DNA from 2 places in the Arthrobacter sp. MMS24-T111 genome. Region 2 is predicted to be linked to the other one. Evidence: riboswitches for the same ligand, from Rfam matches in the RefSeq annotation. Region 2 holds a riboswitch; the other holds the start of a gene.

Region 1 (5,549 bases), 1.4 Mb from region 2:
CACCGCATGCGCGACGCCGTCGAGCGCCCCCAGCTGGTACAGCACGTCGCCGAACAGCTCATCAAAACTCATATCCAGCGAGCGGCGGCCGTAGCCGGCCAGATCGCGGTAGCCGAGGTGGGCCCCGACGGTGACATCCAGTTCGTAGGCGGCCCTGCAGCTGTCCAACATGGTGATGGGGTCACCGGCGTGCAGGCCGCACGCCACATTTACGCTGGTGGCCACCTGGAACATAGCCGGATCGCCTCCTGCGGTCCAGGAGCCGAATGATTGCCCTACGTCAGCGTTGAGATCCAAGTGTGTTGCCTTCCAGCGTCAGGTTGTCCGGCGCGGCAGCGGCGGTCAGCTCGCCGGGAATGGTGTCCGGCATCGGCCCAAAAGCCTCGCGGGCGTTCCTGGCCACTGCGCGGCCCATCATGAGGTTACCGGCCCCACCCACAACAGCGCCTATCCCGAAGGGCAGGGCGCGGCCAAACAACGCCGTGCCCTGCCGCTTCAGGAGATTCTTCAGGAAGGCCGACTGGATCCGCTTGCGGACGCTCCCGAATCCCGGCACCACCATCGACTTGGACAGGACGCTCCCCCAGGCATTGCCGGCGCTGTTGCCGGCTGCCTGGCCGCTGAGGGTCCCCAGCAGCGCGGTGCCCTCTTCGCCGAGCATGATGGCCATGACCATGGTGCCGGCTTTCTCCGGGTTGGTCAGCCTGATGCCGTGCAGTTCAGCCAGTGAGGTTGCATAAAGGGCTGTGGCTTCGAGGAAGCCAACGGTGGCGGCCGCGGAAAGTCCCAGCGACGCCACGGTTCCAACGCCGGGGACGACGGCGGTGGCACCCACCAGGGCGCCTCCGCCGGCAACAGCGCGGAGGTAGTCGCGTTCTGCGATGTCCGCCAACTGCGCGGCCGTGGCCCGCGGATGCTTCTTTTGGAGCCTCCGGATGTAGCCCACCACCAAAGGCCGCTGGATCTGCACCGCTTTCAGGAGCATGTTGTGGACGCCGGGCTTGGGCTTGCCCTGGGCGTCAAACAACGCGTTATGGGCGGTTTCCTGTGCGATACGGAGTGCGGGGTTGCTGCGCCGGGCCATGGTCACCTTCATTCAAATCGACCTGCAGCGCGTGGCTGCCGTGTCATCCCATCCTAAGTGGATAAACACTAAGCATGCTTACACTTTTTGGGCCGGCTCTTCAGCGTCCGCGCGTTCGCCGCTGCGACCGGCGGCCTCGTCGGCCCGAAGCTCCGCCCGGAAGACCTCGAAGCGGGTCAGGTGCGCGGGACGGCGCCGAAGAATGGCCCACGCCACGCCAAGGATGACGAACCAGATGGGGGTCACCAGCAGAGCAGCGAGCGTATCGGGCTGGGTGGTCAGGGCCCAGAGGACGAAGGCGAAGAACGCGTACACCACCCACACGGCGGGGATGCCACCGGGCATTTTGAACTTCGAGGCCGCATGCAGGTGCGGGCGGCGGCGGCGGAAGGAGATGTAGCTGGCGAGGATGATCGACCAGACGAAGACGAAGCAGACCGCAGACACGGTGGTCACCATTTCAAAAGCCATGCCAACATCCTGGCCGGCATACATGAGGACGACGCCGGACAGCAGCAGGACGCACGACAGGAACAGCGCGTTGCTGGGCACCTTCCGTGAGGAGAGCCGGCTGAAGACACCGGGGGCGTCGCCTTCCTGGGCCAGGCCGAAGACCATACGGGACGTGGAGTAGATGCCGGAGTTCGCAGAGGACATCGCCGAAGTGAGGACCACCAGGTTGACCACTGTAGCCGCGGCACCGAGACCGGCCAGGGAGAACATCCCAATGAAGGGGCTGTGGCCTGCGGCGAACTGGGTCCACGGGGTGACTGACATCAGGATGACCAGCGCGCCGACATAGAAGAGCAAAACGCGGACGGGGATGGCGTTGATGGCCCTGGGCAGCGTGCGCTCGGGATTCTTGGCCTCGGCGGCGGTGGTGCCCACCAGTTCGATGCCCACGAAGGCGAATACTGCAATCTGGAATCCGGCCACGAAGCCCATGAACTCATTGGGGAAGAACCCGCCGTGGCTCCACAGGTTGGTGAAGCTTGCGGTGCCCGCGTCGCTCTGGAAACCGGTGAAGATCATGAAGAGCCCCACAATAAACAGGGCCGCTATGGCGACGATCTTGATGAGGGCGAACCAGAACTCGGTCTCGCCGAAGGCCTTGACCGTTGCGAGGTTCAGCAGCAGCAGGATGCCCACCGTGGCCAGGCCCGGGATCCAAAGCGGCAGCGCCGGCCAAAGTTCCTTCGAGTACCCTGCGATGGCGATGACGTCCGCGATTCCGGTGATCACCCAGCAGAACCAGTATGTCCACCCGGTGAAGAAGCCTGCCCACGGACCCAGGAGGTCGGCGGCGAAATCACTGAAGGACTTGTAGTTCAGGTTGCTCAGCAGCAACTCGCCCATGGCACGCATGACGAAGAAAAGCATGAAGCCGATGATCATGTACACGAAGATCACGGAAGGTCCGGCGGCGGAAATGGTCTTGCCGGAACCCATGAACAGGCCCGTGCCGATCGCGCCACCAATGGCGATGAGCTGGATATGCCGGTTGGTGAGTTGCCGTTCCAGGTGGGGAGGCCCGCTGCGGGCTGCCGTGCCAGCGCCCTGGCCGCGGGCTGGTTCGCTGTTGGACGTGGGGGGATGAATCGCCATGAGGAACTCCATCGATAAAGCGGCTTTTGGGGCCGCAAAGATTTGGTTCCTCCCCGCTCTGTTGTGGACCTGAGAGTTTCCGCGGCCAAAGCCGCTTGCACCGTCGGTGAGCCAAGGCCATGCCTGGCTGCTTTCCAGAGTTGCCTGTCCGCGGCGGTACGTGGGCCTGAGAGTTTCCTGGGGAGGGTTTGCTCCTACGGCGCCTGCTGGGTGTACCCGGCAGGACTCTCCCGCCGCAGGTCGAAGGCGTATTCAGTTGGGGGCCGCCGGCCTTTTAGGCCGAGGCCGGCCATGCAACGGGACAGGCGCCGACTGGTGGACTGCTCCGGATACGCTGAGCCAGCCACCGGCGGCGCCAATCCCGGGTTCAGTGTGGTGTCCGTCACGATCGAATGTCAAACCCCTCCCGACACAAGCGGGGAATGAAGGCGTCACGTGCCCACTCAAGCCCCTCACCGAACCCTGCCGATTTGCCATGGACGGGTCCGGCCCGGTACCTTGTGAGCCGAATCACCCACATTTGAATAAGCCTTTCGAGCTGTGACGGGAGAGTCCTCCCGGCGAATCACCGGACAGGCGCCGTAGGAGCAAATCCTCCCCAGGAATCTCTCAGGCCCATGTACCGTCACGGCGAGGCGACTCTGGAAAGCAACCAGGCTTCTGCCGGGTTCACCGACGGTGCAAGCGGCCCCTGCCACCAGCAGGCAACGCGGAATCTCTCAGGTCCAATACAGAGCGGGGAGGGACCCATCCCACGCCGTGCCACCCTGGCCGGCCAGATCCGGAGTTCCTCATGACGATTCATTCGCATCCAACATCGTTTGTTGACCGCCATATCGGCGCACGCCGCCAGGCCGACGTCGACACCATGCTCAAGGCCGTGGGCTACGACAGCCTTGATGGCCTGGTTGACGTGGCCGTCCCTGCGTCCATCCGCCAGGAAACTGCGCTGAACCTGACCGAAGCCCTCAGTGAGGTGGAGGTCCTCGCCGAGCTGCGCCGGATCGCCGGCCGGAACAAGACCGCCATCCAGATGATCGGCCAGGGCTACTACGACACCGTGACCCCGCCGGTGATCCGCCGCAACATCCTGGAATCCCCGGCCTGGTATACCGCCTACACCCCATACCAGCCGGAAATCTCGCAGGGCCGGCTCGAGGCACTGCTGAACTTCCAGACCATGGTGCAGGACCTCACTGCACTCCCCGTGGCCAACGCCTCGTTGCTGGACGAGGCCACCGCCGTGGCCGAGGCCGTGCTCTAATGCGCAGGGCAAATAAGGACAAGAATGCCAAGGATGGCAGGACCGTGCTCGACGCCGACTGCCTGCCGCAGACCATCGCCATCGTGCAGGGTCGCGCCGAGGCGCTCGGCTTCGAGGTGGAGGTCGCGGACCTGTCCACGGGCCTGCCGGAGGGTGCCATCAACGGCGTCGTGCTGCAGCAACCTGGGGTGTCCGGCCGCGTGTGGGACCACTCCGCCGTGATCGCCGCTGCCAAGGACCGGGGCGCGCTGGTCACGGTCGCGGCCGACCTGCTGGCGCTGGCCCTGATCACCCCTCCCGGTGAGCAGGGCGCGGACATCGCCGTCGGCTCCACCCAGCGTTTTGGCGTGCCGTTGTTCTTTGGGGGGCCGCACGCCGCCTACATGGCGGTCCGGAAGGGGATGGAACGTACCCTTCCGGGCAGGATCGTAGGAGTGTCCAAGGACAACGCCGGCACCCCTGCCTACCGCCTGGCTTTGCAGACCCGCGAGCAGCACATCCGCCGCGAGAAGGCCACGTCCAATATCTGCACGGCCCAGGCGCTGCTGGCCATCGTTGCGTCCATGTATGCCGTGTACCACGGCCCCGACGGCCTGAAGGCGATTGCCGAGACCGTCCACCACAAGGCCAGGGTCCTGGCCACCGCCCTTAGGGCCATGGGCCGCGAACTGGTTAGCGATTCCTTCTTCGACACCGTGACGGTGCGCGTTCCGGGCAAGGCTGCCAAGGTGGTCACCGCTGCCGAGGCGCGCGGCATCAACCTGCGCTTCGTTGACCAGGACACCGTCGGCGTCTCCGTCGATGAGACGACGACGGCGGCAACACTATCCGCCGTCGCCGTCGCCTTTGGTGCCGGTCCGGTGGGTGACGCCCAAGGTTTCGAACTGCCCGACGCCATCTTGCGCACCTCGGCCTATCTGCAGCATCCGGTGTTCAACACGCACCGGTCTGAAACCCAGCTGCTGCGTTACATCCGCAAGCTCTCTGACCGTGACCTGGCCCTGGACCGGACCATGATCCCGTTGGGTTCGTGCACCATGAAGTTGAACGCGACGGCTGAGATGGAAGCGATTTCCTGGCCGGAGTTCGCCTCGATCCACCCGTTCGCCCCGGATACCCAGACCGAGGGCTGGCGCGAACTCATTTCCGGCCTGGAAGCGGACCTTGCCGAGATCACCGGGTATGACCAGGTCTCCATCCAGCCCAACGCCGGCTCCCAGGGCGAACTCGCCGGCCTGCTGGCGATCCGCGGCTACCACCACTCCCGCGGTGAGCAGCAGCGTAACGTCTGCCTGATCCCGGCCTCGGCGCACGGCACCAACGCCGCCTCCGCCGTCCTCGCCGGCATGAAGGTCGTGGTCGTGGCCACCGCCGCTGACGGGACGATCGACCACGAGGACCTGACGGCCAAGATCGAGGCGAACAAGGATGTCCTGTCGGCCATCATGATCACCTACCCCTCCACCCACGGCGTGTTCGACGGGGATGTCCGGGAGGTCTGCGACGCCGTCCACGCCGCGGGGGGCCAGGTCTACATTGACGGGGCGAACCTGAACGCCCTGGTGGGGCTGGCCCAGCCGGGCCGGTTCGGCGGGG
Region 2 (5,549 bases):
AGGTGCGAGACGTCCCCGCCGAACCGGCCCGGCTGGGCCAGGCCCACCAGGGCGTTCAGGTTGGCCCCGTCAATGTAGACCTGGCCCCCCGCGGCGTGGACGGCGTCACAGACCTCCCTCACATCCCCGTCGAACACGCCGTGGGTGGAGGGGTAGGTGATCATGATGGCCGACAGGACATCCTTGTTCGCCTCGATCTTGGCCGTCAGGTCCTCGTGGTCGATCGTCCCGTCAGCGGCGGTGGCCACGACCACGACCTTCATGCCGGCGAGGACGGCGGAGGCGGCGTTGGTGCCGTGCGCCGAGGCCGGGATCAGGCAGACGGTGCGCTGCTGCTCGCCCCGGGAGTGGTGGTAGCCGCGGATCGCCAGCAGGCCGGCGAGTTCGCCCTGGGAGCCGGCGTTGGGCTGGATGGAGACCTGGTCATACCCGGTGATCTCGGCAAGGTCCGCTTCCAGGCCGGTGATGAGTTCGCGCCAGCCCTCGGTCTGGGAGTCCGGGGCGAACGGGTGGATCGAGGCGAACTCCGGCCAGGAAATCGCTTCCATCTCGGCGGTGGCGTTCAACTTCATGGTGCACGAACCCAACGGAATCATGGTCCGGTCCAGCGCCAGGTCACGGTCAGAGAGCTTGCGGATATAACGCAACAACTGGGTTTCGGACCGGTGCGTGTTGAACACCGGATGCTGCAGATAGGCCGAGGAACGCACGACGGCGGCCTCAAGACCGAAGCCCTGGCCCTCGCCGTGGACCTCGGCAACCGGGGCGCCGAAGACGTCGGCAACCTGGGCGACGATGGCCGGCGTCGTGGTTTCGTCGAGGGAGATGCCTACGGTGTCGGCGTCGATGCGCCGCAGGTTGATGCCGCGGGCCTCTGCGTCGGAGATCACTGCTGACGCGCGGCCGGCAACGCGGACCGTCAGGGTGTCGAAGAAGGAGGTGTGCAGGACGTCCAGGCCGGCGGCCTTGAGCGCCGCGGCGAGGGTACGGGCGTGGCCATGCGCCGTTTCCGCGATCGCCTTCAACCCCTCCGGGCCGTGGTACACGGCATACATGGACGCAACGATGGCCAGCAGCGCCTGGGCCGTGCAGATATTGGACGTGGCCTTCTCGCGGCGGATGTGCTGCTCGCGGGTCTGCAAAGCCAGACGGTAGGCGGGAACACCGGCGTCGTCCTTTGACACCCCAACCAGGCGGCCGGGCAGGGAACGTTCCAGGCCCTTGCGGACAGCCATGTAGGCGGCGTGCGGGCCGCCGAAGAACAACGGCACGCCAAAACGCTGGGCCGAGCCGACGGCGATGTCCGCGCCCTGTTCGCCCGGAGGGGTGATCAGGGTCAGCGCCAGCAAATCGGCGGCCACCGTCACCAGCGCGCCCCGGTCCTTGGCGGCGGCGATCACGGCGGACTGGTCCCACACGCGGCCGGAGGCGCCGGGCTGCTGCAGCACGACGCCATTGATGTCGCCGTCGGGCAGGCCTTGGGAGAGGTCGGCGACCTCCACCTCGAAGCCGAGCGCCTCGGCGCGGCCCTTGACAATGGCGATGGTCTGCGGGAGCACGTCGATGTCCAGGACGGTCTTGCCGTCCTTGGCCGCCGCGGACTTGTTGGCGCGGCGCATCAGCAGGACGGCCTCCGCCACGGCGGTGGATTCATCCAGCAGCGAGGCGTTGGCGATGGGCAGTCCCACCAGGTCCTGGACCATGGTCTGGAAGTTCAGCAGCGCCTCGAGCCGGCCCTGCGAGATTTCCGGCTGGTACGGGGTGTAGGCGGTGTACCAGGCCGGGGATTCCAGGATGTTGCGGCGGATCACCGGCGGCGTCACGGTGTCGTAATAACCCTGCCCGATCATCTGCACGGCAGTCTTGTTTTTCGCGGCAAGCTTGCGCAGCTCGGCCAGGACCTCCACCTCGCTGAGGGCGTCCTGCAGGCGGAGGGCGGTTTCCTGGCGGATGACCTTGGGGACGGCGGTGTCAACCAGGGAGTCGACAGTGTCGTAGCCAACGGCTTTGAGCATGGTGTCGACGTCGTCCTGGCGGCGCGCGCCGATATGGCGGTCTACGAAGGTGGTGGAGGCTGGGCTAACCGGCACGAAGGAACTCCATTTACTCAGGCGGCGCAGGGTACGCCACAGCGATTCGGGTTCCTCCCCGCTCTGTATTGGACCTGAGAGATTCCGCGGTGCCTGCCTGGCAGGACCCGCTTGCACCGTCGGTGAGCACACCGGCTCCAGACCCCCGATTGGGGGCCATGGGAACCGCCTGCTGCTTTCCAGAGGCGCCTCGCCGCGGCGGTACGGGGGCCTGCGAGATTCCTGGGGAGGATTTGCTCCTACGGCGCCTGCCTGTACACCGGCAGAACTCTCCCGCCGCAGATCAAAGGCTATTCACTTGTTAAACCAGCCATGTGCTGGATCATGCGGGCCGGTGACAGCCCTCACAACATTCAATTGTCCTATGCCGCAACCCTTCACGGCAAATGGCGGAGGCTACCTGCGGAGCCGCTCCAGGGCCGCCAGGAGTTCCTCCACGTCAGCGGCCGCTCCCCCTTGCGGCGCCGGGCCAACGGACAGCATGGCGTTGAAATACAGCCCGTCCCCCATGTAAAGGACCGCCTTGGCCAGTCCGGGCCCGACGTCGGCCGCGATCTCATCCAGCCACCGCTGCTGGATGGCTGCGAAACGGCGCCGGGTTTCCTGGTGCGCTACTTCCGCCAGCCTGGTGGCGGCGACGATGGCCCGATCCAGCGGAGTGTCCGCCCAGACGGAAGAGCGGATGAAGTAGGCGGCCGCCCCCTCGGCGGCCCCGGCCATGGCGTCGGCGTCCTCCTTGGCCAGCCCGTCCAAACGGTCCAGGAGCACTTCGATGAGCGCTTCCTTGTTGGGGAAGTGGTAGAGCAGTCCACCTTTGGACACCCCAGCCTTCCTGGCCACCGCATCCAGCGTGGCCGCCCGCTCCCCCACCTCGATCAGGAGGGTTTCGAAGGCGTCAAGGACCGCGTCTCGGGCTACAGGCTTTCGGGGCATGCTTCCCATCATGCCCTCCGCCGGTGTGGAAACGGGAAACGGCAAAGTTTCAAACTGTACCGTCTGGACGGTATAGTTATTTCATGACGACTTCCCCTTCGACCCTGGCGCCCGCACGCACCGGCGGAGCGGCCGCGCGCTCCCCGCGGCGCGACTGGCTCGCACTGGGGCTGCTGATGTTCCCAGTGCTGCTCGTCGCCGTGGACAACACCGCACTGACATTCGCCCTGCCCGCCATCACCCGCGCCCTGGAACCCTCCGGCGTCCACCTGCTGTGGATTATCGACGCCTATCCGCTGGTACTGGCCGGACTCCTGGTCTCAATGGGAAGCCTTGGCGACAGGATCGGGCGGCGCCGGTTGCTCATTATCGGCAGCACGGGCTTTGCCGGGTTATCCGCCGCGACGGCTTTTGCGCCCACCGCGGAGTGGCTGATCGCCGGGCGGGCCACCCTGGGGTTCTTCGGGGCGATGCTGATGCCCTCCACGTTGTCGCTGATCCGCAACATCTTCCCTGAACCCAACCGCCGGCGGATGGCCGTCGCCGTCTGGGCTGCCGGATTCTCCGGCGGCGCGGCCTTGGGCCCAATCTTCGGCGGCTGGCTGGTGGAGCATTTCTGGTGGGGCGCCGTGTTCCTGGTGGCGGTACCCCTGATGCTTCCCCTGCTGGCACTGGGGAGAACCTTGATCCCGGAATCCAAGGACCCATCGCCGGGCAGGGTGGACGTCCCCAGCATCCTGCTGTCTATGCTGGTGATGGTTCCCATGGTCTACGGCATCAAGGATGTTGCCACCGAAGGTCCGGGCCCGGCAGGCCTTGGCAGCATGGCGTTCGGCGTGGCGATGGGCGTAGTGTTCGTGCGGCGCCAGCAACGCCTGGAACACCCCCTGCTGGACATGTCGCTGTTCCGGAACCGGGTGTTCAGCATGGCCATCAGCGCCAACATCCTGGCCCTGTTTTCCTTCAATGGCTTCATCCTGTTCCTTGCCCAGCACCTCCAGCTCCTTGAGGGCCTGAGCCCGTCAGCCGCGGGCGTGGCGATGATTCCGGCGCTGGCAGCCACGGTGGTGGCCGGCCTTGTGGTGGTGCCGCTGGTCCGCAAGGTCCGTCCGGGGTACGTGGTGGCGGCGGGGCTGGCCTTCAGTGCCACGGGCTACACCCTGGTGGCGTTCGGAAACCACGACGGCGGACCTGCACTGCTGCTGGCAGCGCTCCTGGTCCTGGCGCTGGGCGTGGGGACGGCGGAAACCATTTCGAATGACCTCATCCTGGGCTCCGCGCCCCCGGAAAAGTCAGGCGCCGCAGCGGCCATCTCCGAAACAGGATACGAGGTGGGCTCACTGCTGGGGACGGCGGTCCTGGGCTCCATCCTGACGGCCTCCTACCAGCACAACCTGCGCCTCCCGGCAGGATTGGATGGCATGCTCCCGGGCTCCGCACTGCACAACGCCGGGGAAACGCTGGCGGGCGCCATGGAAGCGGCCGCCATCCTGCCGGGACCGCTGGCGGACGCGGTCCGGGACGCTGCGGCGGCGGCATTCGATTCCGGCGTGCACATCACCGCGGCAATCGGGCTGGTACTGATGGCGACGGCGGCAGTCCTCGCCGCCGTCGTGCTCCGGAAGGTACCTAAGGCCACCTGACCCGCACGGGACCGCAAAGGGCGCCCGGCGCCGGATCAATTCCGGTACCGGGCGCCCGAGAGCGGGACGCTTGGCCTACTTGGAGTCGGCGGCAGTCACTTTGGCGGTTGGCTTCATGTTTTCGGCCTGCACCATCCAGGCAAACTGCTCCAGCCGGGCGATGAACTCGTGCAAAAGGTCCGCGGAGGTGGGATCTTCCTCATCCACCTCGTCGTGGACTTTGCGCATGGTGCCCACGGCGGCTTCCATGGCGGCGACGATCCGCTCAATGGCGTCCGCTGTGCTGATCAGCCCGTCAGGGAACTGGGCCAGGCTGGTGGTCTCGGCAACGGTGGAGCTGCGGCCGTCCGGCAGGGCGTGCAGGGCACGCATGCGCTCGGCCGTATCGTCGGCGAACTGGCGGGCAGCGTCAACGATCTCATCGAGCTGCAGGTGCAGGTCCCGGAAATTGGTGCCCACGATATTCCAGTGCGCCTGCTTGCCCTGGATGTGGAGTTCGATCAGGTCCGCCAGGACTGCCTGCAGGTTGTTGGTCAGTGTCGGTGAAGCTTTCATGCATCCTCCTCGATTGGTCCAGTAGGGCCGACGCTACCAGCCATGGACCGCCCCGCGGCGGGCAGCCCGGGAATTTCTCAGTGAGCTTACTAATTTCCGGAATCCAGTCATAAACGAATGTGATTCATATTGCGTCTTGCATCACAGGGCCGGCGCCCCCATACTAAATGAACGCCATTCATATAGTGACCTCCGTCTCACAGCCTTCCAGAAAGTGGTGCCATGACAGAGACAATCCGCACCAGTACCTCCAAATCCGGTCCCCATGCCCACGCACCGTCCACGGACGGCGTCAGCGCCAAGGGACTCAAAGGCGGGCAGCTCGGCC

The links. Region 2 has a riboswitch for glycine ahead of gcvP (aminomethyl-transferring glycine dehydrogenase). Riboswitches for the same ligand answer to the same signal wherever they lie in the genome.
Region 1: linked by a shared signal. The riboswitch ahead of gcvP (aminomethyl-transferring glycine dehydrogenase) and the one ahead of gcvP (aminomethyl-transferring glycine dehydrogenase) in region 2 are both predicted to bind glycine.

The regions. Positions count from the first base shown of each region.
Region 1 covers NZ_JBTZRO010000001.1:1,562,296-1,567,844, reverse strand. Annotated here, with positions in the region: gene ACX5I6_RS07260 (LamB/YcsF family protein) at 1-297, opposite strand, end outside; gene ACX5I6_RS07255 (hypothetical protein) at 281-1,084, opposite strand; gene ACX5I6_RS07250 (amino acid permease) at 1,163-2,689, opposite strand; glycine riboswitch at 2,738-2,833, opposite strand; glycine riboswitch at 2,834-2,932, opposite strand; glycine riboswitch at 3,224-3,324, shown strand; partial or broken gene gcvP (aminomethyl-transferring glycine dehydrogenase) at 3,483-5,549, shown strand, end outside.
Region 2 covers NZ_JBTZRO010000001.1:200,930-206,478, forward strand. Annotated here, with positions in the region: gene gcvP (aminomethyl-transferring glycine dehydrogenase) at 1-2,090, opposite strand, end outside; glycine riboswitch at 2,280-2,376, opposite strand; gene ACX5I6_RS00930 (TetR/AcrR family transcriptional regulator) at 2,487-3,023, opposite strand; gene ACX5I6_RS00935 (MFS transporter) at 3,107-4,666, shown strand; gene ACX5I6_RS00940 (Dps family protein) at 4,742-5,221, opposite strand; gene ACX5I6_RS00945 (APC family permease) at 5,444-5,549, shown strand, end outside.